Regions from separate parts of the Buttiauxella agrestis genome, predicted to be linked through region 3. Evidence: predicted binding sites of a transcription regulator. Region 3 holds the regulator's gene; each other region holds the start of a gene.

Region 1 (10,148 bases), 1.6 Mb from region 3:
ATTGGCTTGTTGATGGAACTCCGGCTGGGGCGAGTTGTACCAGAAGAAATTCAAAAATGGCGTATTAAAACGCATCATCTCAATCATGACGTGCGCGAAATCCAGCATCACGGCATTAATGCCCGCCTGTTTTTCGCTATGTTCATACATAAACTTCAAAATTGAAATCAGTGTTGAAATCACTGCCGGGATGAAAATTACCCAGCCAGCCACACGTTTGAGTACGGCAATGCGTCCAGCTTGTTGATACGTCATTCGTTCCCCTTTGGTTAAGACGCAACTTGTACGCACAAAGTTTACCTCGTTTGGTGTGATTTCGCCTGAGCTTTGCGGGCGATTTTCACAAAGCGGTGGCATCAACGCGTAATTCCAGCTATTCATAAGGGATCTTATTGGTAATGCACAAAGACAGGAGTCGATAAATGGCTGCAACGCGCCAGATTTTAGCTGCAATTTTTGATATGGACGGTTTGCTGATTGATTCAGAACCATTATGGGACGAGGCGGAGCTGGAGGTCATGGCGAGCTTGGGTGTGGATATTTCGCGCCGTTGCGAACTGCCCGATACGCTCGGTCTGCGTATCGACCTGGTGGTTGATTTATGGTTTGCCCAACAACCCTGGAATGGCCCAGGTCGCGAAGAAGTCACCCAACGCGTTATTACGCGTGCGATTAGCCTGGTTGATGAAAAGCGCCCCATTTTACCCGGCGTTCGCGAAGCCATTGCGTTATGTAAAGCGCAGGGTCTGAAAGTCGGTCTGGCTTCAGCATCGCCGCTGCATATGCTCGAGCGCGTCCTCGAAATGTTTGACCTGCGTGACCAATTTGATGCCATTGCGTCCGCTGAACATCTACCGTACAGCAAGCCACATCCGCAAGTTTATCTCGATGCTGCCGCAAAACTGGGAGTTGATCCGCTGACGTGTGTCACGCTCGAAGATTCGGTTAACGGCATGATTGCCACCAAAGCGGCCCGCATGCGGTCGATTGTGGTTCCAGCCGAAGAAAACCGTAGTGATGATCGCTGGTGCCTGGCAAATGCCAAACTCTCCTCGCTGACAGAATTACGCGCCGAACATCTGCTGGGTTAATCATTTTAAGGTGCGGGGCTACCCCGCATCCTTCTCAAAACACTACCTGCGTCAAAATTATTGAAACATCATTTCAATTAAGTTTGAGTTTCTGCAATCCCCTACCTATCCTTTATTTACACGCGCAAATGCGCATTTCCGGATACCGGGGTAACTATGATTCTCGATGCTTTTAATCTGCAAGGTAAAGTCGCTATCGTCACGGGTTGTGATACCGGGCTTGGCCAGGGAATGGCGATTGGCCTTGCCGAGGCTGGCTGCGACATCGTCAGTGTGAACCGCAAAGTCCCGCAAGAGACAGCGCAAAAAGTTCAGGCGTTGGGCCGACGTTTTATGGCAATCCAGGCCGATTTAAGCCAGCAAGACGCCATTGCCAGTATCGTAGAACAAGCCGTCGCCGGTATGGGGAAAATCGATATCCTGGTCAACAACGCCGGCACTATTCGCCGTGAGGATGCCCTTGAATTCAGCGAGAAGAATTGGGATGACGTGATGAACCTGAATATTAAATCGGTGTTCTTTCTCTCACAGGCGGTAGCAAAGCAGTTCATTAAGCAAGGAGGCGGCGGCAAAATTATTAACATCGCTTCCATGCTTTCGTTCCAGGGCGGTATCCGCGTCCCCTCTTATACGGCATCGAAAAGCGCAGTCCTGGGTGTCACGCGTCTGCTGGCAAACGAATGGGCGCAACACAACATTAATGTGAATGCCATCGCTCCGGGATACATGGTGACCAACAATACTCAACAGCTCCGCGAGGATGAACAACGCAGCCAGGAAATTCTCGACCGTATTCCCGCAGGCCGCTGGGGGCTTCCTGCCGACCTGCAAGGCCCGATTGTGTTTCTCGCATCCAGCGCTTCTGATTACGTCAATGGTTACACCGTTGCCGTCGATGGAGGCTGGCTAGCCCGCTAAACATGCCGCCGCCGGGCAATCGGCGGTTGCAAAATGTTACGCCGTCACCTCTTCCGTCTACTGTATAAAAACCCTATACTGTATGAATCGACAGTTTTCATCCAGGTAGCATCATGACGGCGGAAGGCCACCTTCTTTTTTCCATTGCCTGTGCAGTATTTGCTAAAAATGCTGAACTCACGCCAGTGCTCGCTCAGGGCGACTGGTGGCATATCGTGCCGTCAGCAATTTTGACCTGTTTACTACCGGATATCGACCATCCCAAGTCATTCCTCGGCCAACGCTTACCCTGGATTTCCAAACCGATTGCCCGCGCCTGCGGCCATCGTGGTTTTACACACAGTTTGTTCGCGGTGTTTGCAAGCCTTGCGTTGTTCTATCTCAAGGTGCCTGAAACCTGGCTCATCCCCGCCGATGCGCTGCAAGGCATGGTATTGGGCTATTTAAGCCATATTCTGGCGGACATGCTGACACCGGCTGGCGTTCCACTGCTCTGGCCGTGCCGCTGGCGCTTTCGTTTCCCGATAATCAGGCCGCAAAAAGGCAATCAGCTTGAACGCGCCTTATGCATGGTGTTATTCGGTCTGGCTGTGTGGATGCCGCAAAGCGTGCCCGATAACAGCGCAGTGCGCTGGTCATCACATATGATAATTTCGCTGCAAATGACCTTTAATAGTTTTTTAAATAACCACCTGGAACAATAATTAGACGAAATAACTCAAAATGTAATAATCAATTCCTTTTGAATATAAGACTCGTTCTGAGCTTCTGGTACGATTTACCCAATAAAGATGGCAAACAGTCCATCTATTGGTAAAACACTCAGGAGATACGGGATGAACTTTCCACTTATAGCGAACGTTATCGTGTTCGTTATTCTGCTGCTGTTGTTGGCGCAAACTCGCCACAAACAGTGGAGTCTGGCGAAGAAAGTACTGCTTGGTTTAGTGATTGGTGTGGTCTTTGGCCTTGCACTGCACACCATTTATGGCGAAGACAGCCCAGTACTGAAGCAATCTATCCAATGGTTCAACATCGTCGGCAACGGCTATGTACAACTACTGCAAATGATCGTGATGCCATTAGTGTTCGCCTCAATTCTGAGCGCGGTTGCACGTCTGCATAACGCATCGTCTTTGGGAAAAATCAGTTTCCTGACCATCGGCACTTTGCTGTTTACCACGCTGATTTCAGCGCTGGTCGGTGTTTTAGTCACCAACCTGTTTGGTTTGACGGCTGAAGGCCTGGTACAAGGGACTGCGGAAACTGCGCGTCTGAGCGCCATCGAAACCACTTACGTGGGCAAAGTGGCCGACCTGAACGTGCCACAGCTGATTCTGTCCTTCGTACCGAAAAACCCGTTTGCTGACCTGACCGGTGCGAATCCAACTTCCATTATTAGCGTGGTAATTTTCGCCGCCTTCCTGGGTGTTGCTGCACTGAAATTGCTGAAAGATGATGCCCCGAAAGGTGAACGCGTCCTGGTGGCGATTGATACGCTGCAAAGCTGGGTGATGAAGCTGGTTCGTCTGGTCATGCAACTGACTCCGTACGGCGTGCTCGCCCTGATGACCAAAGTCGTTGCCGGTTCAAACTTGCAAGACATCATCAAACTTGGCAGCTTCGTGGTCGCGTCCTACCTCGGCCTGGCGATCATGTTCGGTGTGCATGCGATTCTGCTGGCGGTTAATGGCGTTAGCCCACTGAAATACTTCCGTAAAGTGTGGCCAGTGCTGACCTTTGCCTTCACCAGCCGCTCCAGTGCTGCAAGTATCCCATTAAACGTTGAAGCGCAAACGCGTCGTCTGGGTGTTCCTGAATCTATCGCAAGCTTTGCTGCATCCTTTGGTGCGACCATCGGTCAGAACGGTTGTGCGGGTCTGTACCCGGCAATGTTGGCCGTAATGGTAGCGCCTACCGTGGGTATCAACCCGCTGGATCCGGTATGGATTGCAACGTTAGTCGGTATTGTGACCGTTAGCTCCGCAGGCGTGGCCGGTGTGGGCGGCGGTGCAACCTTCGCCGCACTGATTGTACTGCCAGCGATGGGCTTGCCGGTCACTTTGGTCGCATTGTTGATTTCTGTTGAACCGCTTATCGATATGGGCCGTACCGCCCTGAACGTCAGCGGCTCCATGACTGCCGGTACTATCACCAGCCAGTTGATGAAACAAACCGATAAAGAAGTCATGAATAGCGATGAAGAAGCAGAACTGGCGCATCGCTAACCAGTAGCTAAATCACCGCAGAATCTGCGACAATAAAGCGGCTCCCAAAACAGGGGGCCGTTTTTTTATTTATAACTTAGAGCGCCCGCATAGGGAGCCAAACCCGATTACCGCCTACGGAATTTCTTTCATGAAACGATTGTGCATTCTGATGTTCTTTTGTTTATCAACCGCCTGGGCCGAAACGCCCGACAGCCCCTATTTAAAGCAGGCTAAGGCAGGCGACAGCCGCGCTCAGTTCTATCTTGCCGATACCCTTTTTAGCGCAGGCGAATACCAGCAGGCTGAAGACTGGGCTGCAAAATCTGCGGCGCAAGGTGATGCTGATGCACTCGCCCTTCTGGCGCAGTTAAAAATTCAGAACCCGGCAACGGCGGATTACCAACAGGCTAAATCATTAGCTGAACAGGCAGTACAACGGGGCAGCAAAACCGGCGAAGTCACGCTCGCACGCCTTCTGGTAAACACACAAACCGGTAAACCTGATTACCCTGCTGCCATAAAGCTGCTGGAAAGCGCATCGCAGGACCTTGAAAGTGACTCCGCGGTGGATGCGCAGATGTTCTTAGGTTTGCTTTATGCCAATGGCGTGGGCATTCCCCAGGACGATGAGCAAGCCACATTCTGGTTCAAGCGCAGCTCGGCACTCTCCCGCACCGGTTATGCCGAATACTGGGCGGGCATGCTGTTTTTAAACGGTGAGAAAGGGTTTATTGCGGCCAATAAGCAACGAGCGTTGCAGTGGTTAAACCTGAGCTGTATGGAAGGTTTTGATACCGGCTGTGAAGAGTTTGAGCAAATCAGTAACGGCGGGTAAACCCGCCATTACGGCAACACCAAATCCGATAATCCCTCAGGAAATCTCGTTTTCATGTCTGACTTGCATCGCCCAACGTTGAGCCGCCTCCGGTAACGTAAAGGGCGGTGACTGGCGGAACGCATTCCCCACCAGCACAAATGCCACATAGCGATTGCGTAGCATCCACACATCCTTAAATCCTTCTACACGCCAGGCATGGGCTGGCGGCACGGGTTCAACACGCGGTTGATACGTAATAACGGGGCGAGTATTCGGTTGGCGCAAAGGTTTCATAGGCAATGGAATCAAAACTAAATTGATGAACAACTTCACTATGATAGCGGAGAACTGCCCTTCTCGTCTCGCGTTGAGATGACCTTGTCCTATAGTTAAAGATGTTTTGATCATACAAAGCATCTTTATAACAAGACTAAATCAGGAGAAGTGTTCAATGTCGACGAACGATAAACATCCGCTTAGCCACAATGCACCGATACATGACGCCAATGAATCAAAACCCGGAATGGATTCGCTGGCACCCGAAGACGGCTCACATCGCCCTTCCGCAGAACCCACGCCACCCGGCGCACAGCCCACCGCTGCGGGGAGTTTCAAAAGCCCGGACACTTCCAATGAAAAGCTGAAATCGCTCGATGTGCATCGCAAAGACGGTGAAAACTTCCCGCTCACCACCAACCAGGGCGTGCGCATCGCCGACGACCAAAATTCACTGCGCGCAGGTACGCGTGGGCCTACGCTTCTGGAAGATTTTATCCTGCGGGAAAAAATCACCCATTTTGACCATGAGCGTATTCCCGAGCGTATCGTTCACGCCCGCGGTTCAGCCGCCCACGGCTATTTCCAACCGTATAAAAATTTATCGGATGTCACCAAAGCCGATTTCTTATCCGACCCTGACAAAATCACCCCGGTATTCGTTCGATTTTCTACCGTCCAGGGCGGCGCTGGCTCCGCCGATACCGTGCGTGATATCCGTGGGTTTGCCACCAAGTTCTACACCGAAGAAGGGATTTTCGATTTAGTCGGCAACAACACGCCGGTGTTTTTCATTCAGGACGCGCATAAATTCCCGGATTTTGTCCATGCCGTTAAACCCGAGCCGCACTGGGCTATCCCGCAAGGCGGCAGCGCCCACGACACCTTCTGGGATTATGTTTCGCTGCAACCCGAAACATTGCACAACGTCATCTGGGCGATGTCTGACCGTGGCTTACCGCGCAGTTACCGCACCATGGAAGGTTTTGGGATCCATACCTTCCGCATGATAAACGCCGAGGGCAAAGCCACTTTCGTGCGCTTCCACTGGAAACCAACCGCCGGAAAAGCCTCTCTTATCTGGGATGAGTCGCAAAAACTGACGGGCCGTGACCCGGACTTCCACCGTCGCGACCTCTGGGAATCTATCGAGGCAGGCGATTTCCCGGAATACGAACTGGGACTGCAATTAATTCCAGAAGAAGATGAATTTAAGTATGACTTTGACCTGCTGGACCCCACTAAACTGATCCCTGAAGAACTGGTTCCGGTTCACCTGGTGGGCAAAATGACGCTCAATCGCAACCCGGATAATTTCTTTGCCGAAAACGAACAGGCGGCGTTCCATCCGGGCCATATTGTTCCTGGACTCGATTTCAGTAATGACCCGCTGTTGCAGGGGCGCTTGTTCTCCTACACCGATACGCAAATCAGCCGTCTGGGTGGGCCAAACTTCCACGAAATCCCGATTAACCGCCCAACCTGCCCGTATCACAACTTCCAGCGTGACGGCATGCACCGCATGGATATCGACAGTAATCCGGCAAACTACGAGCCGAATTCAATTAACGATAACTGGCCGCGTGAAACGCCTCCAGGCCCGAAACGCGGAGGTTTCGAAAGCTACCAGACGCGCGTTGAAGGGCATAAAATCCGTGAGCGCAGTCCATCGTTTGGCGAATATTACTCACATCCGCGCCTGTTCTGGCAAAGCCAGACGCCTGTTGAACAACAGCATATTATCAGCGCGTTTAGCTTTGAATTATCCAAGGTCGCCAGACCCTATATTCGTGAACGCGTGCTCGATCACCTCACGCGTATCGATATTTCCCTCGCTCAGCCGGTTGCGGAAAACCTGGGCATCGAACTGTCACACGAGCAAATGCACGTCGCACCACCGAAAGACGTCAACGGATTGAAGAAAGACCCGAGCCTTAGCCTGTATGCGGTGCCGAGTGGTTCCGTAAAGGGCCGCGTAGTGGCGATTTTGCTCAGTGAAAAAGCCAATGCAGCGGATGTGCTGGCGACCATGAAAGCATTAAAAAATGAAGGCGTGCACACCAAATTGCTGTTTGCCCGTATGGGTGAAGTGGCTGCTGATGACGGTTCCCTATTGCCCATCGGCGCAACCTTTGCGGGTTCACCTTCGGTCACAGTCGATGCGGTCATTGTGCCGGGAGGCGACCTGAGTTCAATTCTCGATAATGGTGATGCGGCTTACTATTTACTGGAAGCCTATAAACACTTGAAAGTGATTGGTCTCGCAGGAGATGCCCGCCAGTTCAAATCTAAACTGGCGATTGATGCGCAGGGTGAAGAAGGTGTTGTAGAAGGTGACGCTGTCACAAAATCATTTACCGATGATTTCCTGAAATCTTTAGCCGCCCACCGCGTCTGGTCGCGGCATAACAAAATCGCTCATATCCCGGCATAAGCCATAAAAAAAGCCGCCACATTAGTGACGGCTTTTTCAGAAATAACGGGAATTATTTCTTAGTCTGCGGATCGGTATCGTACTCAGCACAAGTCTGATAACCCGAATTCATCACATGCCCGGTGTCATCAAGGGCGACGAAATAAGTTTCTGTTTTGCCATCGCGCTGGCCAAGAATATAAGTCTGGCAAGTCCCACGCGCGTGAATCATGGTCACTTCAGAAGAAGGCTTGCCGGCCACCTGCTGCACTTGCTCACGGCTCATGCCTTTTTTCACATCTTTCACGACTGGCGTCGTAACCTGATCTTTTGTGCGGTCATATGCCGTACAACCCGCAAGCATAGTCATCACCGCTGCTGCACCTAAAATTCCTGCAAAAGTCTTGTTCATATTTTATCCTCGTTTTTCAGGGTATTGCTCATGCGTGTTAGATAAGCCTGGAATATAAAAGAGGTTTTATCAACTAAGCAGACCAAATGAACAAATTTTAGGATTATTATACAAAACACCATGTTAGCGCCAAATCGCTCTAAATCGCGCCAAATGGTTCCCATGCCCCCGCATGAGTCTTGTCGTTTTACCTACAAAAGGTTAGTTTTAATCAATCTACCTGCACGCGCAGGTGAATTTCAATCGGAGGGTTTAAATGGCTCTGCAACAAGAGATTATCCAGGCACTAGGGGTTAAACCGCAGATCGATCCTGCACAAGAAATTCGTGTCAGCGTCGATTTTTTGAAAGCCTATCTGAAAAAGTATCCCTTTATTAAATCTCTGGTGCTGGGCATCAGCGGCGGTCAGGATTCAACCTTGACCGGCAAACTGTGCCAGACCGCCATCAGCGAACTGCGCGAAGAAACCGGTGACGAGAGCTACCAGTTCATCGCGGTGCGCTTGCCGTTTGGCGTGCAGGCCGATGAGCAAGACTGCCAGGACGCCATCACCTTTATCCAGCCCGACCGCGTGTTAACCGTGAACATCAAAGGTGCCGTGCTGGCGAGCGAACAAGCGCTGCGCGAAGCCGGTATCGAACTGAGCGATTTTATTCGCGGCAACGAAAAAGCCCGCGAGCGTATGAAAGCGCAATACAGCATTGCCGGAATGACCAAAGGCGTGGTGGTTGGGACTGACCATGGCGCAGAAGCGGTAACAGGTTTCTTCACCAAATACGGCGATGGTGGCACCGATATCAACCCAATCTTCCGTCTGAACAAACGTCAGGGCAAAGCGCTGCTTAAAACCCTGGGCTGCCCGGAGCATTTATATCAGAAAGCGCCAACGGCTGACCTCGAAGACGATCGCCCTTCTCTGCCTGACGAAGCCGCACTGGGTGTGACTTACGACCAGATTGATGATTACCTTGAAGGCAAAACGCTTGATGAAGGCACCAGCAAAATCATTGAAGGCTGGTATCTGAAAACCGAACACAAACGTCGCACGCCGATCACTGTGTTTGATGATTTCTGGAAATAACTTTTTCTGTAAATAGCGTCGGATGGCGCTTCGCTTATCCGACAAGACTTATCTGGAAACCCATGGATAGCGCTGCAAAACGCGCCACGGCCTTTGGCCTGCTGGCCATTCTCCTCTGGAGTACCTCGGTTGGTTTACTGCGAAGTATCAGCGAGCATTTTGGCCCCGTCGGCGGCGCGGCGCTGATTTATACCGTCAGCGCCCTTTGCCTGTGCCTGGCTCGCGGTTTACCCAAAGTCCGTGAAATCCCTCAGCGATATTTATGGATTGGCGGGGCATTATTTGTCACTTATGAAATTTTCCTCGCCTTAGCGATTGGCCTTGCACACACCCGCACGCAGTCGTTAGAACTCGGGATGATTAATTACCTGTGGCCGAGCCTGACCATCTTACTGGCGCTATTTATCAACCAGCAACGTAGCAGCTTGTGGTTATGGCCGGGGCTTGCACTTTCGCTTGCGGGTATTGTGCAGGTGATGAAAGGGGATGGAGTCTGGTCGCCGCTGCAAATGTGGCACAACATTCTCGATAACCCGCTGGCTTACGGCCTGGCGTTTGCCGCAGCACTCATTTGGGCGCTGTACTGCAATATTACGCGCCGCTGGAGTGACGGAAAGAACGGCGTTTCATTGTTTTTTTGCGCCACCGCTGCTGTGCTGTGGGTGAAATTCGCCTTCGTGAGCGAAGCGCCGATTCACTTTACGCTGCCTGCAACGCTGCAACTGTTGTTTATGGGAGCTTCCACGGCAATAGCCTATTCGGCCTGGAACCACGGCATTCAACGCGGGAATATGACGTTACTGGCTACGGCATCGTATTTCACGCCAGTGCTTTCGGCGTTAATGGCGAGTTTGTGGTTGGGTCTGCATCCGGGTTGGGGGTTTTGGCAGGGTGTGGTTATGGTGGTGGCCGGATCGCTTCTGTGTTGGC
Region 2 (10,148 bases), 3.2 Mb from region 3:
TGAAGTAACGCAGCAAAGCCACGCTCCAGTTTGGCTGGGCTTTTTGTAAATCAGCCAGAATCTGTTCAACCATCAGCTTGCTACGACCATACGGGCTTGCAGGCGTACCGGTCGGGAAGCTTTCAACGTAAGGGATTTGTGGCTGATCGCCATAAACGGTGGCGGAAGAGCTGAAGATGAAGTTGGTGACGTTGGCGGCGCGCATCGCAGAAATCAGGCGCAAAGTGCCGGTGACGTTGTTGTCGTAATATTCCAGCGGCTTGTTAACCGACTCGCCTACCGCTTTAAGCCCGGCAAAATGGATAACAGCATCAATTTGATGATCGTGGAAAATTTCAGCCAGTAAGGCTTCATCACGAATATCGCCATCAATAAACAGCGGGTGTTTTCCGCTAAGGCGTTCAATCACCGGCAGCACGCTGCGTTTACTGTTGCAGAGGTTATCCAAAATCACGACATCGTGGCCATTTTGCAGCAGTTGCACACAAGTGTGACTGCCAATGTAACCGCTACCACCTGTTACCAATACTCTCATTTTTCGCTCCATTGCGCGTATGGTATGTAATAAACATAGCATAACAGAGATGCGAAAAGTGTGACACGGGCTAAATTAGTGGAATCGCTTACACTAATGTTTCAGGCACACTCAAAAGCCACAAAAGTGATTATAAAACAAATAGGTGCCGTAGGGATGTTGCGGGTTGTCTGAAAGTAGGGTGGATAAAATCCACCCTACCGATGAAGTGTTTAACGCGCGGCGGGTAAATGTTCAAACTGATAGCGATAAGCGTCGCCGTCAGCCACGAAAGTTAACCGTCTGGTGATGCATTCCGGTGCGTCTTCCGCATGGTGAGAAACAAACAGTAACTGGGTTTCTCCTTCGCCAATCAAGATATCAATGAAACGGCGCACCAGCTGACGATTCAGTGGATCAAGTCCTTGCAGCGGTTCATCGAGAATCAGCAGTGTAGGGTGTTTCACCAGTGCACGCGCAATCAATGCAAGACGCTGTTGGCCCCATGAAAGACTGTGGAAAGGCGCATCTGCAGTCGCGTTGTCCATGCCGAGCATGTTCAGCCATTCACGGCCGAGTTTTTGTTGGCGATCGGAAACAGCCTGATAGATGCCAATCGAGTCAAAATAGCCTGAAAGCACCACGTTTCGCACCGTTGTACTGACGCGGTAATCCAGATGCAAATTACTGCTGACGTAGCCAATATGCTTTTTGATATCCCAGATGGTTTCGCCGCTGCCACGCCGACGACCAAACAGCGTCAGATCGTTGCTGTAACCCTGAGGGTGATCGCCCGTGACCAGACTTAATAACGTCGATTTCCCTGCACCGTTCGGGCCGACGATTTGCCAGTGTTCCCCAGGGTTTACCGTCCAGGACAGTTTGTGCAGGATAGGCCGGTCATTGTATTCCACCACACCATCACGCAGTACAATGCGTGGCTGATTTTCAGGCAGCGTATAACGTGCGCTCGGATCGTCAGCCTCCGGCAGCGCCACGCCTGCCAGTTTTTCGCTGTGAGCCAGTTGTGCAATCAGCGCCTGTTCCAGTAGCTTTTGTTTTTCACCGACTTCAATCAGCGCACAATCTGCCAGCACGCCAGCGTTTTGTATAAAATCAGGGATCTCATCAAAGCGGTTAAGCACCAATACGACGGTGTAGCCCTGCGTACTCAATTCACCTAATAATGCGGCAAGTTGCTCGCGGGATTTCACATCCAGTCCGTCAAATGGCTCATCAAAAATAAGCAAATCAGGCTGAGGCATCAGCGCCTGGCAGAGCAGGGCCTTGCGCGTTTCACCTGTGGAAAGGTATTTAAAACGACGAGTTAATAACGATGTGATGCCGAAAAGCTCCGCTAACTGTTGGCAGCGGACTTCATCTTTGATTTCATCCTGAATAATTTCCGCCGTGGTGCGACCGGTATCGTCTTCATCAGGACTCAATAAATCGGTGTTATTTCGCTGCCATTCATCGCTGACTAACTTTTGCAGTTGCTCAAAAGAAAGGTGGGCAATCCGGGTGAATGTGCACTGGCGCTCGCCCTTTTGCAGGGGGAGTGAACCGGCTAATGCCCGGGCAAGGGCTGATTTACCGCTGCCGTTGGCACCCACAAACGCCCAGCTTTCACCGGCGTTAATGGCTAAATCATTGAGGGCAAGAGTTCGGGTGTCGCTAAGGTGAAAGACTCCTTGCGAAATTTGCAACGTCGACATAAACCATCCCATTTTTTGCAGTGATTAAGCCCAGATTTACGGATTGCCTGTGGTGTTGTCAATTCGCTGCGCGGTTTTAGCACAGAGTGGCGATAATCACGCGATCGGCATTAAAAAATGCTATGACTTCAGCACCTTCCACCAGTTTCTGGATTTCCACTACAGTGTTCGGCACGGTAGCGCACAGCGTTTGCCCGTCAGGCAATTGCACCAGCACTTCGCTTTGCTCAGCCCCTTGCTGAATATTGCTGATAATACCGGGGAGCTGGTTGTCTGCACTGCTGGCACGTTTTGCATCAGTGGTAATTTCCACCCACGGCGCTTTAATCAGTACCAGAACTTCTTTGCCTTCGCTTAAACCCAGGCGTTCTGCGCTCTGGCGCGTAATGGCTGCCTGCAAACGCGTCGAGCCATCAGCCAATAAAATATCAACGTGTTGCTGTACTTGTTCGCTATCACGACGTAAAACGGTGCCGAAAAGCTGGTTGCGAGCGCTGGTTTGTAGAGAAAAACGAGAAATTGCAGCGAGCAAACTATCGAGCGGTAGCGCGTCATCACGCAGCACATCGAAGGCTTTTTGTTGGATTTGCGCGAGCAATTCATAAAGCTGAATCAGACGTTCACCGTAATGCGTAAGAACCGCGCCGCCGCCGCCTTTACCGCCTGTTGCTCTATCAACTAACGTCTCAGCGCTCAGTTGATTCATCTCATTGATGGCGTCCCAGGCACTTTTGTAGCTAATGCCCGCAAGTTTTGCGCCCTGGCTAATTGAGCCGGTATGTTGTATTTGTTTAAGTAGCGCGATACGACGTGGATCGGCGAACAGCCGCTGCTGGAGTTTCAGCGTCAGTAGAATTTCAGCTTGCATAACCTCTCCGCAATAAAGAAAACGCCATTTTCCTCTATTGCGTGGGGTTGGGCAAATCGCACAAAAGGAGAGTGCGTTTTTCTGTCAGGTCGTTAGAATAGCCGCTCTCACTTTTGTTGGAGGCATCCATGTTAGAGTTATTGAAAAGCTTGGTGTTTGCCGTGGTCATGGTGCCAATCGTAATGGCGGTGATTCTCGGTCTTATCTATGGATTGGGTGAAGTCTTTAACGTCTTCTCAAAAGTCGGTCACAACGACCAACCGAAAAAAAACCATTGATTTCCTAACGCCCGCATCAGCGGGCGTTGCATTTCTTCTCTTCCCTTCAGAAATTCAGCAACGGCAATACTGCCGGGATCTGTGAAAGCAGGTACAGCACCAGTCCGATAGAGCCACCAACCAGCGTGCCGTTTATGCGGATAAATTGTAAATCTTTGCCTATGTTCAGCTCGATTTGCCGCGACATATCCTGTGCATCCCAGCTTTTGACCGTATCGCTAATATGGCGAGTCAGGAAAGTGGCGAACTCAGGCGCCATTTTCTGCACCGCTAGCTCCAGATGCTCATTAAGTGATGTGCGCAACGCGCTATCGGCAACCAGTGTCTCTCCCAACCACTGACCAGCCTCTGCAATGCGCTTTTTCACGCGCGAATCTTCAGAATTAACATCCACTTTCAACCATTCGCGCAAATCGCCCCACAGCTCGCCCAGATAGCGGTTAAAAGCCTCATCTTCTTTCAAATAACTTTTTATGCTGTCGGCTTTTTCAGCCATTTGCGGCGAGTTTTTAAGATTGTCGATGAGCTTTAACGTCGCGCGATCAAAAGCCTGACGGATCTGGTGCCCCTGATCGTGGCTGACGTCATCCAGAAACGAATTGACCGCACTGGAAACCAAATCGGCGCTGTGCTCCCCCAGCCATTCGGTGGGTAATACTTTGGCCTTGCGTGGGTGCTCTGTTTCCAGCCAGCGGACAATCTGACGGGCGATAAAGGCCCGCGTGCTTTCACGTTTTATCAGCGCCAGCATCTGGGCAATGACCGAGTCGAGTAACTCCTGATGGCGGTTATTTTTAGTCAGGCTTTCCAGCAGCAGAGCACTGGAATGGGTCAAATCGACCTTATCGATGGCCTTGTGAACCGCCTGGCGGATTAAGCGTTGGATGCGCGTATCGTCAGTTAAGTCTAAAAATGCGCTCATCACCTGCAACAGATGTTGCCCGACGCGTTGCGCATTGTCGGGCTTGCTGAACCACTGACCAATCATGTGCGCCGGTTCGTGGCGGCGAATTAAGGCGATCAGGGACTGGGTATCAAGGAACTTCTCCTGCACAAAAATGCCCAGGTTTTCACCAATGCGATCTTTATTGCGCGGAATAATCGCCGTATGACGAGAGATGAAGGGAATCGGCACGCGATGAAACAACGCTGCCACGGCAAACCAGTCAGCGAGTGCACCCACCATGGCGGCTTCGGCGATAGCTTTTAAGCCGCTCACCCAGAATCCCGGAGGTAAAAAGAGGGTAGTCACAAACGTTACAGCGGCAACCAGCAGTAAGGACAGCGCAAGGCGCTTGGTGCGTTTTAGTTCAGCTATTTTCTCCATTAACTAAGCATAGAACGGCACGGAGCGGATCGGTAGAACAAATTTGCGTTGCGATTAATCTCGCTCGATTTCGAACAACTAAATTTTCCACACCTTCAAATCGTTATAAGAATCTTCCTGCAATCGACTTGCCTGGAGCGTTTATTTAACGATACTGTATGTATATACAGTAATTCTTTGTGAGGATTTTATGGCACCGCTAACTCTTTTTATTTTCTGTTCATCAACAGGTTACGGAGCGTAACTATGGGCGCATTTCCATCACCTGCGCAGGATTATGCCGAACAGAGCGTCGATATTCGTCAATTAGTGGATGAACATCCGACGGCCACATACTACATGCGGGCATCGGATGATTCGATGATTGAAGGGGGGATCAGCAATGGCGATTTGCTGGTGGTCAATAGCGCCAAAACCGCGGTGCATAACGATATTGTGATTGCCGCGGTGAATGGCGAATTCGTCGTCAGACAATTGCAACTCAGACCCGTAATTCAGCTCATGCCGCTTAATCGCGCCTGCAAACCTATTCACCTCGGTTCAGATGAGGCGCTTGAGGTATTTGGCGTGGTGACTTATATCGTGAAATCAACGAGGTAACTATGTTTGCCCTGGTTGATGTAAACAGTTTTTACGCAAGTTGCGAAACCATATTCAGGCCTGACCTGAAAGGCAAACCGGTGGTGGTTTTAAGTAACAACGATGGTTGCGTGATTGCGCGAAACGCCGAGGCAAAGAACTGTGGTGTGCAAATGGGCGGCCCATACTTCAAGCAGAAAGATCTCTTCCGACAACAAGGCGTGACCGCTTTTAGCAGTAATTACGAGTTATATGCTGATATGTCACATCGCGTCATGATGACGCTGGAGGAAATTTGCCCGCGGGTTGAGATCTATTCAATCGACGAGGCTTTTTGTGATTTTTCTGGCATGAGTCATTGCCGCAATCTGAAAGATCTTGGCCGGGAAATCCGTTCTACTCTTTCGCAGCGCACGCATTTAACGGTAGGCGTGGGGATTGCCCAGACAAAAACGTTAGCCAAACTTGCTAATCACGCAGCAAAACAGTGGCCGCTGGAATCGGGTGGCGTTGTCGATCTGTCCGGTCGTGAGCGGCAACGCCAATTAATGGCGGCGTTTCCGGTTGGCGAAGTCTGGGGAATTGGTCGTCGAATCAGTAAAAAACTTGAAGCGATGGGGATTAAAACGACCTTACAACTGGCGGATGCAGATATCCGTTTTATACGTAAACATTTCAGTGTCGTGCTCGAGCGCACGGTTCGTGAGCTGCGTGGGGAATCTTGTCTGGGATTTGAAGAGTTTGCTCCCACGAAACAGGAAATCATCTGCTCGCGCTCATTTGGAGAGCGGCTGACTGAGTATGAACATATGCGTCAGGCTATTTGCAGCTATGCGGCACGTGCCGCAGAAAAGCTCAGGGGCGAACACCAGTATTGTCGTCATATTTCTGCTTTTGTTAAAACATCCCCTTTCACGGTGAATGAACCTTACTACGGCAACCAGGCGATGGTGAAACTCCTTACCCCGACGCAGGACACCAGAGATATTATTGATGCGGCGACACGCTGCCTGAACACCATCTGGAGAGACGGGCACCACTATCAAAAAGCAGGGGTGATGCTTTGTGACTTTTTCAGCCAGGGGATCGCACAACTCAACCTCTTTGATGAAAACCCGCCGCGAGCCAACAGTGAAATGCTGATGCAGGTGATAGACGACATTAATAAGAAGAAAGGCAAAGGGACGCTTTATTTTGTGGGGCAGGGGATTGAGCAGCCGTGGCAGATGAAAAGAGCGATGTTGTCACCGCGATATACGACCCGGCGTTCAGATTTGTTGAGGGTTAAATCGGGGAACATGTGAGGGGCTCATTTTCTTATGCTGTTCCGTTAACAACTGGCACACCACATTGCCCGGTAATGGGCGATGGAAAAAATAACCCTGGCAAAACTCAATACCCGCCATTTGCACTTGAGCTAATTCGTCTTGTGTTTCAACGCCTTCAATAAGAATTTCACATTTAACCACCATACATAACTTCACCACTTGTCGCAGGAAGTTAAATCCATCGGGTTTAGCGAGGCCCAGCACCATTGATCTATCTAATTTTATTTTATCCAGAGGATAACGAGTCAGATAATGCAGGGTTGAATAGCCAGAGCCAAAATCATCCAGCGCGATTTTAATACCCAAACTGCGCATCTTTTCCAGAACCTCTGCGACACGCACCGGCTCCTGCACCTTTTGTGATTCAGTAATCTCAAATTCCAGCTGCCATCCTGTGGGGAGTGGCTTTGTCAGCACCTTGCGAACCACATTCAGCAATCTGTAATCGACCAGTGTCTGAGGTGAAATATTGACGGACAGCGTCATGTCTTCGGCATCAGACATATTCTCCCGAACATAATCTAAAGCATGTTCCATCACCCAGAAATCCATCTCCGGCATCAACCCTGTTCTTTCATAATATTTGAGGAAAACAGGCGGCGTTATTTTCCCGTTATCGCTCTGATGGCGAATCAGAACCTCAAGGGCAACGATTTTATGATCGGATAAACGCACCTGTGGCTGGAAATAGAGAATGAACTGGCCGCTGGTTTGCAGTTTCTCAATTTGTCTTTGGGCTTCAATGTAGCTATTCCCTTCAACAATATGGCTGTAATTCGGCACCATCTCAAAATCGGTAGGCTGAGTCATATTCATCTCACCCGTGAGTAAATCCAGGTCGGGATTGTCGGGAACCGATTGTTTAAGTGAAGTGGTAACGAAGGGGCGATAAATAACGACCCCAAGGCTAATAATCAGAAGATACAAAAACACCGCGCTCACAGAGTGGCCGCTGGCGAGCCAGACTTTGACTGGAGAAGGCGTTGACCAACTGACGATTTCGGAAATCCGTGGAACCATGTCCAGATAAGTTGCGCCGTATGCGACCAGGTAAGACATTAAGGGGACAAGGACAAACGGGATAATCATGACGGGGTTCAGGACAATCGGATAACCAAAAATGAGAGGCTCATTGATATTAAAAAGTGCCATGGGTGCCGCTACGCCTAACAAACGGCGATGGGGGCTTTTGGCTTCCATGAAAATACAAATTATCAAACTCACGGTATTACCCGTTCCGCCAGCATTGCACCACATATCGTAGAATACAGGGCTGAGAATATTCAGCGGGTGATGAAGAGTATGCCAGTCATTGATATTTATTTTTTGTGCCGCAGTAAAAGCAACATCAATATCCAAAAATAGATAATAACCGTGAAGGCCAAAGAACCATGGCACCGTACGCAACAGAACATATGAAATGCCATGTAAAAAATCTTTTGGATAAAAATACATGGACAAGTCACTGAGAAAATCCATCCCGCTTTTCAGCCAAATGGCAGCACCCAGTTTAATGGCACAACTAAAGAGCGCAATAATACCCAGCGTGGCAAAAAAAGAGATGATATTCGTGTAGCTATTGTCTTTCCATGAGCGGAGTTTTAGCAGATTCTCACTCACCACTTCTTGTAGGTAATTGCCGAAGACTCCAGAGGCCAGCGCCATTGGGATACTGATGTCTAAGAAGAACTGTGCATTATCATCAAGGATTCGGCGGAAGATCATCAAGGTGCTGATGCTTAGTGCAATACAGTAAATCTGTGAGAGACGGTTTCTGACAGCCCAGTGAACTGCGACATAGATGTTCATCACCAGCGGTGCCAGCGCTAAAAAACCAACTTGCAGCTGCATGAACCAGACGGCAGCATGATTAAATCCGGTGGTATCACAGATGACTGATGCAGTAATGACGAGTCCCCGGACGATGGATAAAGGGACAATTGCCATGGTGCTGGCAATAATGGCATGAGCAAATCGATTGTTTAATAAACGACTTTGGCTGTTATGCAGGCGATGCAGCAGATTGTTGTACAGCCACAGTTTTCTCACAAAGTTACCTGAAATATTTATGCTTATTGATAATTGTATTTAAATGGACAATTGCGTGACCAAAAAATGGAATAAATTATATTTACTTCATAATTGAATGATTAAATACCGTTTCAATTTATTGTTTAAATACACTTCGATAACAAAGCGACATCTATGGTTTAACTATTACACCCTCTCATAAAAGCAACAACGAGAATGGTACCAATAACAAAAGTAGCCATTACCTTTGAAACTAATCCGGTTATAAAGAAAACAGCCCCTAGCACAAGCAGAATAACAAATGCCTTACAATAGTCTGCGAACATAATTAATATCCTGCTAACCCCAGTCGAAAATATTAAATACCCGCAGTCCTGGGGGTATATTTAATCTAGGGTAACAATTTTTGTACTGCTAAGTAACCCTGGTAAATGTTCAAAATTACACATTCAGGTGTGATTATATGTACGCTTGATATAAGTTAAATTGCAGGCAATAAAAAAGCAGCCATAACAGGCTGCTTTCTAAGGGGATACTGGTCGGCACGGAGAGATTTGAACTCTCGACCCTCGCCACCCCATGACGATGCGCTACCAGGCTGCGCTACGTGCCGACATCGTGCAAATAATACTACCTTTTTCGCGATCGTTTGCAAGACAGCTTTTTGCTAACTGGTTCATAAATAAACAATCAGTTAGCAATGAAACGCTTCTCGTCGGTTAGCACCTGGAGCAACAACCCAAGTTGAGGCTTGGTTTCTTTGATGCGTTCACCCTGCAAATCGTACATCCGATAGTTACCGTTATTATCAAGCACTAACGTCATGTCAGGAAGAGTGACTGCGAGGCTGTTGTTATCCGCACCCACAACCCAATTATTGCGGCGTGTCGCGGCAAATAAGTCCTCACCTTGTGAATACTCGTTGGCCGGATTTTTAACGTGCAACAGGCGCTGCATCAGAGTTGTCATGACATCCTGATGGTCGGTGAGTTTGGTGATGGTTTGCGCTGGTGTGCCAGGCCAATGGATAACTAATGGCACCTCAATACGTGAGCGTGACCATGCAAAGGATTCCTGCTCTTTACCCAGCGGCACGCCATGACCTGCGGTAATAATTACCACCGTATTCTGGAGCTTCCCGGAGGCTTCCAGCGCATCAAGCACACGTTTGATTTGCTCATCAACACTAACCGCTGCGCGAGCATAGCGACGAGCAAAGGCCTGCTGATTGGTGTCTGCTGAGATATTGGTGCCATTAAAAGCAACCCAGGAGAACCAGCGGTTATCTTCAGAAGCGTATTGGTTTAGCCAGTTAACCCATTGCGTCGCAGTTTGCTCGTCAGACTGGCTTTTTGCTGAAGGCAAAGAGAAGTCTGAAAGCAGGGCCTGGCGATACATTGACGAGTCAAAACCATCGGAGGCGAACAGCCCCAGTTGATAGCCTTGCTGGTTCAATGCCGTAATTAAAGCCGCAGGAATTCGGGCGGATAACACGCCATCCATGTAGG
Region 3 (10,148 bases):
CAGTTTTCTTGTTCAAATCCTGGTAGCCCGTATCCACACCCGTTACGCCATCGTGCGGTGTCTGGTAAAGCGTTTCGATACGCGAGACTGTCGCTTCGAGGATCTGGTCGATGCTTTTTGGCCCTTCGTCTTTATTCGCGCGGCTCTCAGCAATCTGGAACACGCGGGATTCGGCGAGGTCGAGCAAGTCTTCGCTGGTGCGCCCTTGCGGGTCGTAACCGGCATCGGCGATTTCATTCGCCACAGAAATCATTTCACGAACTACGGCACGTTCACGCACGATATCGGCGTAAGCGCTGATGTTCGCCGCACTTGGCGTGTTTTTTGATAATTCGGCCAGATAGGCGAAACCGCCAACGCTTTCCAGATTGCCCTGAAGTTCAAGGGATTCAGAAAGCGTGATCAGATCGATGGGCTTGCTCATTTCGAGCAAACGCTGCATCTCGGTGAAGATCATGCGGTGTGGACGGCTGAAAAAATCGTTAGCCACGACGCGCTCGGAAACGTTATCCCAGCGTTCGTTGTCCAGCATTAAACCGCCCAACACCGACTGCTCCGCTTCCAGAGAATGTGGCGGCATTTTCAGCCCTTCCATCTGACGATCGCGGGGTTCTTTCGGTTTGTTGAAGGGTTTATTTCCTGCCATAGTGAGGGAGTTACCAAAATCAGATAAGAGAGACGAGAGTTTACTCTATCTCCCTCCGAGGAAACAGAAGGAGTTCTCATGGCAACACGCATTGAATTTAGTCAACACGGCGGGCCTGAAGTGCTAAAAGTCGCGGAATTCACCCCAACGGCCCCCGCAGAACACGAAGTGCAAGTTGAGAATAAAGCGATTGGTATCAACTACATTGATACATACATCCGCAGCGGTTTATACCCGCCGCCGATGCTACCCAGCGGTCTCGGTACAGAAGCTGCGGGGGTCGTGACTAAAGTTGGCAGTGCAGTAACACATCTTAAAGTCGGCGACCGCGTGGTGTACGCACAGTCCGGGCTTGGCGCATACAGCAGCGTTCACAATGTGCCTGCCGATAAAGCCGCAAAACTTCCGGACGCTATCTCTTTTGAGCAAGCTGCCGCGTCGTTCCTCAAGGGGCTGACAGTCTATTATCTGCTGCGTAAAACCTACGATATCAAAGCCAATGAAGTTTTCTTATTCCATGCTGCGGCCGGTGGCGTTGGGCTGATCGCCTGCCAGTGGGCGAAAGCGTTGGGTGCCAAATTAATCGGCACGGTCGGCTCTGCGCAAAAAGCAGAAAGCGCCAAACAAGCTGGCGCCTGGCAGACCATTAATTATCGCGAAGAGAATCTTGTCGAACGTGTAAAAGAGATAACGAACGGCAAAAAAGTAGCTGTGGTGTATGACTCGGTTGGGAAGGATACCTGGGAATCATCGCTGGATTGTCTTCAGCGCCAGGGTTTGATGGTGAGTTTTGGCAACTCCTCCGGCCCGGTTACGGGTGTGAATCTGGGCATTTTGAACCAGAAAGGCTCGCTGTATGTTACTCGTCCGTCACTAAATGGTTACGTGACCACGCGTGAAGAGCTTGAGGAAGCCTGCAACGAACTGTTCTCGTTGATTGCCAGCGGCGTGATAAAAGTCGATGTGTCTGATAACCAGAAGTTTGCGTTGAGCGATGCCGCTCTGGCTCATACAACGCTGGAGAGCCGCAGCACGCAAGGCTCTAGTTTACTGATTCCATAAAAGAATTTGGGCCTCCCGAGGGAAGCCCATTCTTTTTTTGTTCGCACGGTATGTAGGGTACAGCGCGATGAATTCGTGTTTTCGCAACCCGTTAATAATGTCAGGTTTGGTAAATAATTGATATCCCGCGACCCGCAAACTTAGCCAGAAAGATGCGAGGTTGTGATCAACTCCGCAATACCCGAGCAATTCACAAAGGTATTACCGTCTAAAGTTAGCGTTTGTCAGCAACCAATGACAGTGCATGTTCCACGACATCAATTCCGGCACCCGCTTTATGGGCGTTTTCGCTCAGGTAACGACGCCACTGACGCGCACCGGGGATCCCCTGGAACAGACCAAGCATATGGCGAGTAACATGGCCTAAGTAAGTGCCGTTTGCCAGTTCACGCTCGATGTACGGGTACATGGCGCGAACTGCCGCAACGGTATCGACTTCCTGCGAATCAATGCCAAAAATCTCACGATCCACCGCCGTCAGCAGGCCAGGGTTTTGATAGGCTTCGCGCCCGATCATCACGCCATCCATATGTTCCAGATGCGCTTTCACTTCTTCCAGCGATTTGATACCGCCGTTAATCGACATCGTTAAATGCGGAAAATCACGCTTCAACTGGTAAACACGCGGGTAATCCAGCGGTGGAATTTCACGGTTTTCCTTCGGGCTTAAACCCGAAAGCCAGGCTTTACGGGCATGAATGATGAACATTTCACATTCGCCCTTCCCGGCAACCGTACCGATAAAATCGCACAAGAATTCGTAACTGTCCTGGTCATCAATGCCGATACGCGTTTTGACGGTGACAGGGATAGACACCACGTCGCGCATCGCTTTGATGCAATCAGCAACGCGCTGCGCATCCGCCATCAGACATGCGCCAAACATACCGTTTTGCACCCGATCAGACGGACAACCGACGTTCAGGTTAATTTCATCGTAGCCACGTTCTTCAGCCAGTTTCGCGCATTGTGCCAGCGCGGCCGGGTCGCTACCGCCTAACTGCAACGCGATGGGATGTTCGTCTTCGCTGTACGCCAGATAATCCCCTTTGCCATGAATAATCGCACCGGTGGTCACCATTTCGGTGTACAGCAGTGTCTGGCTTGAAAGCTGACGCAAGAAATAACGGCAGTGGCGATCGGTCCAGTCGAGCATCGGTGCAATGGAAAAACGATGTGGCTGGAATGGAGTCGGGCTGATTTGTGAGGACATAGGCACTGGCGTTTACGGGCTACGGTTAAAAAAGGGTCGCTACTATAGCATAAAGCAGCGTCGGGACACCCGCTCGTCCCGACGGCTATTTTTATCAGAAGGTGACGCTAAGCTGTGCGCCTGCACCCCATGTCTGGTCCTCGCCGTACAGCCCCATTAAATCAACATGTACGCGATTAAAGGGTGCAAAGCCAACACCGCCGGTAAAGACGTTGCTATCGTTTGCTTTAACATCTGCGCGATAGCCCGCCCGCACGGCAAGCCATGACAGCGGCGTAATTTCTGCACCGACCCCAACGTACTGCGAGTCTTCTTCGCTTTTGAAGCCTTTGGTTTCGGTGAGATCGCCATCGGCGCTAAGGGTAATGAGGTCGTTATGCCAGGAGACACCTGCGGTCACTAATGGACGAATTTGGTAAGTGTCTTTGTAATTAACCGTCTCACCGGTTCTACCATTAGTGATAAGGATGTCTTTGGTATCAATGTCACGTGAAACAAGGTTCTGACCGCTCAAACCTACCGTCCAGTTTTCGCCAAAATCGGCTGCCATACCCGCATCGACGTTGAAACCCGTGTCGTCATTACGGTAGCGACTACTGTTCCAGTCGTTGCTGTCATAGGAATAGATCGACGTGGTGTAGTTGTATAACCAGGTTTTTTGCAGCTTTGGCGTGATGCCAAATGAAACCGGTACGCCACCCAGATCAAACTGCTTCGCCAACGCTACACCATAGTCGGAGACAATAGCAGCGCGACCTGATGCGGTAGAGTTCAGCTGGCTGGTAATAGCATCGGAGCCGTTAATAGCGGCGTCCAACGCCACCCCACCTGCAACAACATTAGAATTAGCAATGCCGTTGAGGTAATCAATATCTTGTTGATCAATAGAGGAACTGACGTGCGCACGCGCATAAGCTTTCGCAACAAATGCCACCGAAAGCACGTCATTCGGAATGCTGACTGCGATGCTCGCCCCCGCTTTAGCGTTTGCGGTTTTCCCTTTCAGATCGTTTAGTTCACCAGCCAGATCGCCCGCCGCCCCCTGAAGCTGATTGAGTGACCCATTTGGGTTTAACAGGATATCCTGCAGGGTAAGATCGTCGATAACATTTTTGTATTGATCGACCTTATCGCTAATTTCATCAATCTGATCCTGCAGATTATCTTTATCAGTAATTTGCCCGCTGACCGCCGGCAGAATTACCGTCACCGTGTCATCCTCCTTTGCCTTTGCCAGCAAGGCGGGGTTGGTGAGTACACCACTGCCATAACTTGCGGAGGCAACACCTGTGCCCCCCATTGCATCACTACGTGCTTCAGCCCAGGTGCCAGCCGCGAAGACCGGATTTGCCACAAATAAAGATGCAGCGCTAAGCGCCACCAAACTTTTAATTTTTTTCATTCACCGCTCGTCTGTTGATCAGTTGTAATAACTAGCCCCCGCCAGTTATGACTGAACGCAGGCAGACTATTGCTGTGAATAAAAAGTTAAAAAGTGAGCTGTTTCGCCCATAGAAATCCTGTTTCTATCCATCAGGATTATCGGTTCAAAATTCCTTTGCAGACTTATTTATAGTTTACCGTTCGTTTTTCGGGAAGGCAGACCATCATGCTGACCAAAGAATTGCGGCGGATGGTCAATCCAGCGATCTTTACGTTGTGCTGCGTAAGAGGGGTTTAAGGGGTAGTAAATTCTGTTTTCCGCTTTATTGGCTTCGCCGACAATCAGCAACCGAACTTCATGTTCGGTGTTATTAATAAAAGTATGGCAAACGCCTGTCCCTGCCGGGAAACCGACACTATCACCTGGTTCCAGCGCATAGAGGTGCCCGTTAATCCACACTTGTGGATGCCCTTCCAGGACATAAGCAAACTCTTCTTCACTGCTTTCGGCATGGGGATAAGAAGTCCGGCGGCCGGGTAGCAGGCGTTCGTGATGAATCCCCAGGCGTGTTAAACCTAGTTTGCGAGCCAGCGGCGCGCCAATGGAAAATAATTCAGTGCTATCGGGATAGGTTGAATCATCTTCACCTTCCAGTTCTTTCCAGTGGCGAATGCAATCAGGTTTATTCATAACAAACTCCGGGATAGTCATCTCAAAAGGATGTGACCAGAATGGCGCACCATTCGGCGTTTTTTGCGCATTGTGGTAAAGTGTAGGGCTAATCTACAGGGGAATGCTGATGGACATCACGACTTCACAAAACGTGTTAGCGCAGGCTGAAAAACTATGCGAGCAGCGTAATGTGCGCCTGACGCCACAACGCCTTGAAGTGCTGCGTTTGCTGACACAGCAGGCAGGTGCAATCAGCGCTTATGACTTGCTGGATTTACTGCGTGCCAGCGAACCGCAAGCTAAACCCCCGACGGTGTATCGTGCGCTCGATTTTCTTCTCGAACAAGGTTTTGTACACCGTGTAGAGTCAACCAACAGCTATGTTTTATGCCATCTTTTTGATCAACCGACTCACTCATCAGCCATGTTTATCTGCGACCGATGTGGCGCGGTGAAAGAACAGGGTGCGGAAGGCGTAGAAGATATTATGCAGCAATTAGCAGCCCAATCAGGCTTTGCTCTGCATCATAATGTTATTGAGGCGCATGGATTGTGCAGTGCTTGTGCGGAGGTTGAAGCGTGTAGCCACCCGGAAGCGTGTGGGCATGACCATTCGATTCAGTCAAAGAAGAAGTCGCGTTAGGGTATTTGGTACGTCCGTGTACCTGGGCAGGGCTGAGAGTTAACACATCTGAGGGAAACTAATTACCAACGGTATTTGTTGCGAGTTTCCCAATCAACGACCTCTTCCTCTGCCTTATCCTTTTCATATCCATAACGTTCCTGGATTTTGCCGACAAGCTGATCGCGTTTCCCTTCAATGACGGTCATATCATCGTCAGTCAGTTTGCCCCATTTCTCTTTTACTGTGCCTTTGAACTGTTTCCAGTTACCGCCGATTTCGTCTTTATTCATAATAATATCCTCATCGTTCGGTGAAAAATTACTAACAAAAAATTACCATCGTCCGGGTGCTTCCGTTTGGCTGACACCCTGTTTCTGCTGGACGTGGAAATAATTGTAGTCAAGGATATGGCGGTATGGGGAAAACTAAGAATGTTTAACCTAACGGCTTAATTTTGAACATTGTTAAACCAGGTGTTTTTCTGCCAGTGGCGACGCCATATCCAGCCCAGCGACAAACCTCGTAACGCAAGGAATACAGCCAGCGAAAGCCACAGCCCGTGGTTGCCTAAATACGGTACGGTAAACATCGACAGGCCAAAGCCCAACGCCGCGACAGCCATGCTATTGCGCATTTCAGTCCCTCGAGTTGCACCAATAAACATGCCATCAAGCAAATAGCACCACACGCCGACAACGGGTAAAATTATCTGCCAATACAAATAGATATCCGCTTGCCGTTGCAGCTCAGCAATTGACGTCAAAAGGGAAACAATTTGCTCACCCAACAAGGCATAAACGGCGGCGAATGCCAGCGCGACTAAACCTGCCTGGCGACATGCAGCCCCCCAGACTTCGAGTAATTGCCCCCGATTTCTGGCCCCATAAGCCTGCCCGGAATGCGCCTCAACGGCATAGGCAAAACCATCGAGCGCGTAAGCGGTGAAGGTCAGCAACGTCATTAGTACCGCATTCACCGCGACGATTTCACTGCCCAAACGCGCGCCAAAGATGGTCACGGAGGCAAAGCAAATCTGTAATAACAGCGAGCGGAGCATGATGTCACGGTTAAGCGCCAACAAGCGCCGAACATTACCGCGCCAAGCCTGTTTGAGTATTTCACCACTGATTCCACGCAGGCCCATGACCTTTTTCACCATGAGCAAGCCGATGATAAATGTGGCGTATTCAGCCGTGACGGTAGCGAGTGCAGCCCCCTGAACATTCATATGCAGCCCCATCACCAGCCACACGTCGAGCACAATATTCAGAACGTTACCGACCACTAACAAGATAACCGGCGCGCGTGCGTATTGAACGCCCAGCAACCAGCCGAGCAAGACCAAATTAGCCAGGGAAGCCGGGGCGCTTAGCCAACGAATCTCAAGAAAACGTCGCGCTTGATAGAGCACATCCTGATTACCACCGACAATACGCAGAGCCAGTGAGATTAGCGGTTCGCGCAGCAAGACAATGGCAATACCCGCTCCGAGTGCCAGCAATAAAGGCTGAACCAGTGCGCGAGCTAAAGCGGAGGGGTTGTTTGCACCAAAGGCCTGGGCGGTTAAGCCGGTGGTACTCATGCGCAGAAACAGCAATAACATAAACAGGAAGCTGGTTGCTGTCGCACCAATGGCAACGCCGCCCAAATAAACAGGACTATCCAGATGACCAATAACGGCGGTATCGACAAGGCCAAGCAGCGGGACGGTAATGTTGGAGAAAATCATGGGTAAAGCGAGGCGCCAGAGCGCACGATCCGCTGTGGAGAATAATTGCATGACCTCTCCTGAAGGAGATCAAAGAGAATTAAGACAGTGATGCGCACTTAAATGCGCATCACCTAAAGAGATTTTACAGCCAGTCACCGTTGCGAATTACGCCAACAGCCAGCCCTTCAATCGAGAAGTTATGCTCGCGCAGGTCAACCACTATCGGCTCGAATTCGCTGTTTTCTGGCAGCAGGTGAACGGTATTCCCCTGCTGTTTCAAACGTTTAACTGTCACTTCATCATCAATGCGCGCCACCACAACCTGGCCGTTACGCACATCCTGAGTTTTATGCACCGCCAGTAAATCACCGTCCATAATACCGATGTCTTTCATAGACATCCCACTGACGCGCAGCAGGAAGTCGGCATTCGGTTTGAACAGTGAAGGATCTACCTGGTAATGGCCTTCGATATGCTGCTGCGCAAGGAGTGGTTCACCCGCAGCGACGCGCCCAACCAGCGGGATGCCGGTGATCTCTTCCACCAGCAAGCGAATGCCACGCGAAGCGCCGGAAACAATCTCAATCACGCCTTTACGGGCGAGAGCTTTTAAATGTTCTTCAGCAGCGTTCGGTGAACGGAACCCCAGACGTTGAGCAATCTCGGCACGTGTCGGTGGCATGCCGGTCTGGCTGATATGATCCCGAATAAGATCAAACACCTCTTGCTGCCTGGTAGTTAACGCTTTCATTCCGCCCCCTGGGTGTTTATACAGTTATGCTGTGAGTATATACAGTTAAAGGCGAATTTGGAACCACAAATTAAGCAAAAAACCAGGCACTTAACTATTCTGGAAAGACTATCGCAAATGCTGCCAAAGCAGCGTGACCCAGGTAATTACTGCAAGGATAATGGCGATTAATACAGCGGCTGAGCCCATATCTTTCGCTCGCCCGGAAAGCTCGTGATAGTCAGTACCAACACGGTCAACGAGGGCCTCAATAGCGCTATTGAGGATTTCGACAATCATCACCAGCACGACTGAACCAATCAGTAAAATACGGGTAATAGGGTCAACATCTAACCAGCAGGCAATAGCGATGGCGATGACAGCCGAAACGCCCTCCTGGCGGAAAGCAGCTTCGTTGATCCAGGCCGCTTTTAGCCCTTTCCATGAATAGCCTGCAGCTTTGATAATACGGGTAAGTCCAGTGGTACTACTCGCCATTTTGGGCAACCTTTTCAAATTATTTGCATCAATGCTTGTCAAAATTATAACGCCACAGAAATCTGGGTCAGATTCTGATATTCTTGCGGCGAATTTGCATCATTAACCTGAGGCTTTACATCGTTTATGTCAGGCTGGCCAAGAATCTACTACAAATTACTTAATTTACCATTAGGCGTTCTGGTAAAGAGCAAGTCTATTCCGGCAGATCCACAAGCCGAACTGGGCTTAGATCCCACACGTCCAATAATGTACGTGCTGCCCTATAACTCAAAGGCGGACTTATTAACCCTGCGCGCTCAATGCCTCGCGCATAACTTGCCCGACCCTCTCGAGCCGTTAGAAATCGACGGAGCGGTGCTGCCGCGCTATGTCTTTATCCATGGCGGGCCGCGTGTATTCACTTATTACACGCCAAAAGAAGAGTCGATCAAGCTGTTCCATGATTACCTCGATTTGCACCGTAGCAATCCAAATCTGGATGTGCAGATGGTGCCTGTTTCGGTCATGTTTGGCCGTTCACCGGGGCGCGAAAAAGGCGAAGTGAATCCGCCATTAAGAATGCTCAACGGCATTCAGAAATTCTTCGCCGTCTCCTGGCTTGGCCGCGACAGCTTTGTGCGTTTTTCTGCACCGGTTTCGCTGCGCCAGATGGCAACCGATCACGGTACAGATAAAAAAATCGCTCAGAAACTGGCGCGAGTGGCACGTATGCACTTCGCACGTCAGCGCCTGGCGACTGTCGGGCCGCGTCTGCCGGTACGCCAGGATCTGTTTAACAAACTTCTGGCATCAAAAGCTATCGCCCGCGCGGTAGAAGACGAAGCGCGTAGCAAGAAAATCTCCCATGAAAAGGCGCAGCAAAATGCTGTCGCGCTGATGGAAGAAATTGCGGCCAACTTCTCTTATGAAGCCGTTCGTTTGACCGACCGCGTGTTAGGTCTGACGTGGAACCGTTTGTACCAGGGCATTAACGTTCACAACGCTGAGCGTGTGCGCCAACTGGCTCATGACGGCCACGAGATTGTCTATGTGCCCTGCCACCGCAGCCACATGGACTACATGCTGCTGTCTTACGTGCTTTATCACCAGGGGTTAGTTCCTCCGCACATCGCGGCGGGTATCAACCTGAATTTCTGGCCAGCAGGCCCGATTTTCCGTCGCCTGGGCGCGTTCTTTATTCGCCGTACCTTTAAAGGCAGCAAACTCTATTCCACCGTGTTCCGTGAATATCTTGGCGAGCTGTTTAGCCGTGGCTATTCCGTTGAATACTTTGTGGAAGGTGGGCGTTCCCGTACCGGGCGTTTGCTTGACCCGAAAACCGGCACGCTGTCGATGACCATTCAGGCCATGCTGCGCGGCGGTACTCGTCCAATTACATTGGTGCCAATTTACATTGGCTACGAGCATGTAATGGAAGTGGGGACTTACGCCAAAGAACTGCGCGGTGCGACTAAAGAAAAAGAGAGCTTTATGCAGATGGTGCGCGGGCTGAGCAAGCTGCGTAACCTCGGCCAGGGCTATGTGAACTTCGGCGAACCGATGCCGTTGATGACATTCCTCAATCAGCGTGTTCCTGAGTGGCGTGATTCAATCGATCCAATCGA

Evidence for each region. The regulator LexA, encoded in region 3, represses DNA repair genes until DNA is damaged. The targets are predictions, from matches to a motif close to TNCTGTATGTACATACAGNA.
Region 1: a site for LexA is predicted at 2,086-2,105, ahead of DY231_RS14245 (metal-dependent hydrolase). Genes of this name have one in related genera too.
Region 2: a site for LexA is predicted at 4,855-4,874, ahead of umuD (translesion error-prone DNA polymerase V autoproteolytic subunit). Genes of this name have one in related genera too.

The regions. Positions count from the first base shown of each region.
Region 1 is NZ_UIGI01000001.1:2,990,268-3,000,415, forward strand. It holds gene DY231_RS14230 (YniB family protein) at 1-255, opposite strand, end outside; gene hxpB (hexitol phosphatase HxpB) at 423-1,091, shown strand; gene kduD (2-dehydro-3-deoxy-D-gluconate 5-dehydrogenase KduD) at 1,248-2,009, shown strand; gene DY231_RS14245 (metal-dependent hydrolase) at 2,123-2,713, shown strand; gene DY231_RS14250 (L-cystine transporter) at 2,846-4,237, shown strand; gene DY231_RS14255 (tetratricopeptide repeat protein) at 4,368-5,054, shown strand; gene cedA (cell division activator CedA) at 5,091-5,330, opposite strand; gene katE (catalase HPII) at 5,488-7,746, shown strand; gene osmE (osmotically-inducible lipoprotein OsmE) at 7,799-8,137, opposite strand; gene nadE (NAD(+) synthase) at 8,394-9,218, shown strand; gene yddG (aromatic amino acid DMT transporter YddG) at 9,281-10,148, shown strand, end outside.
Region 2 is NZ_UIGI01000001.1:1,467,889-1,478,036, forward strand. It holds gene galE (UDP-glucose 4-epimerase GalE) at 1-535, opposite strand, end outside; gene modF (molybdate ABC transporter ATP-binding protein ModF) at 748-2,229, opposite strand; gene modE (molybdenum-dependent transcriptional regulator) at 2,306-3,097, opposite strand; gene DY231_RS07000 (AcrZ family multidrug efflux pump-associated protein) at 3,226-3,375, shown strand; gene DY231_RS07005 (DUF445 domain-containing protein) at 3,422-4,702, opposite strand; gene umuD (translesion error-prone DNA polymerase V autoproteolytic subunit) at 4,919-5,302, shown strand; gene DY231_RS07015 (Y-family DNA polymerase) at 5,305-6,585, shown strand; gene DY231_RS07020 (EAL domain-containing protein) at 6,550-8,658, opposite strand; tRNA gene DY231_RS07025 (tRNA-Pro) at 9,177-9,253, opposite strand; gene yejM (LPS biosynthesis-modulating metalloenzyme YejM) at 9,331-10,148, opposite strand, start outside.
Region 3 is NZ_UIGI01000001.1:4,627,930-4,638,077, forward strand. It holds gene dnaB (replicative DNA helicase) at 1-646, opposite strand, end outside; gene DY231_RS21885 (quinone oxidoreductase) at 725-1,708, shown strand; gene dusA (tRNA dihydrouridine(20/20a) synthase DusA) at 1,923-2,921, opposite strand; gene DY231_RS21895 (conjugal transfer protein TraF) at 3,016-4,323, opposite strand; gene DY231_RS21900 (cupin domain-containing protein) at 4,492-4,995, opposite strand; gene zur (zinc uptake transcriptional repressor Zur) at 5,105-5,620, shown strand; gene DY231_RS21910 (CsbD family protein) at 5,683-5,892, opposite strand; gene dinF (MATE family efflux transporter DinF) at 6,051-7,382, opposite strand; gene lexA (transcriptional repressor LexA) at 7,456-8,064, opposite strand; gene DY231_RS21925 (diacylglycerol kinase) at 8,173-8,541, opposite strand; gene plsB (glycerol-3-phosphate 1-O-acyltransferase PlsB) at 8,668-10,148, shown strand, end outside.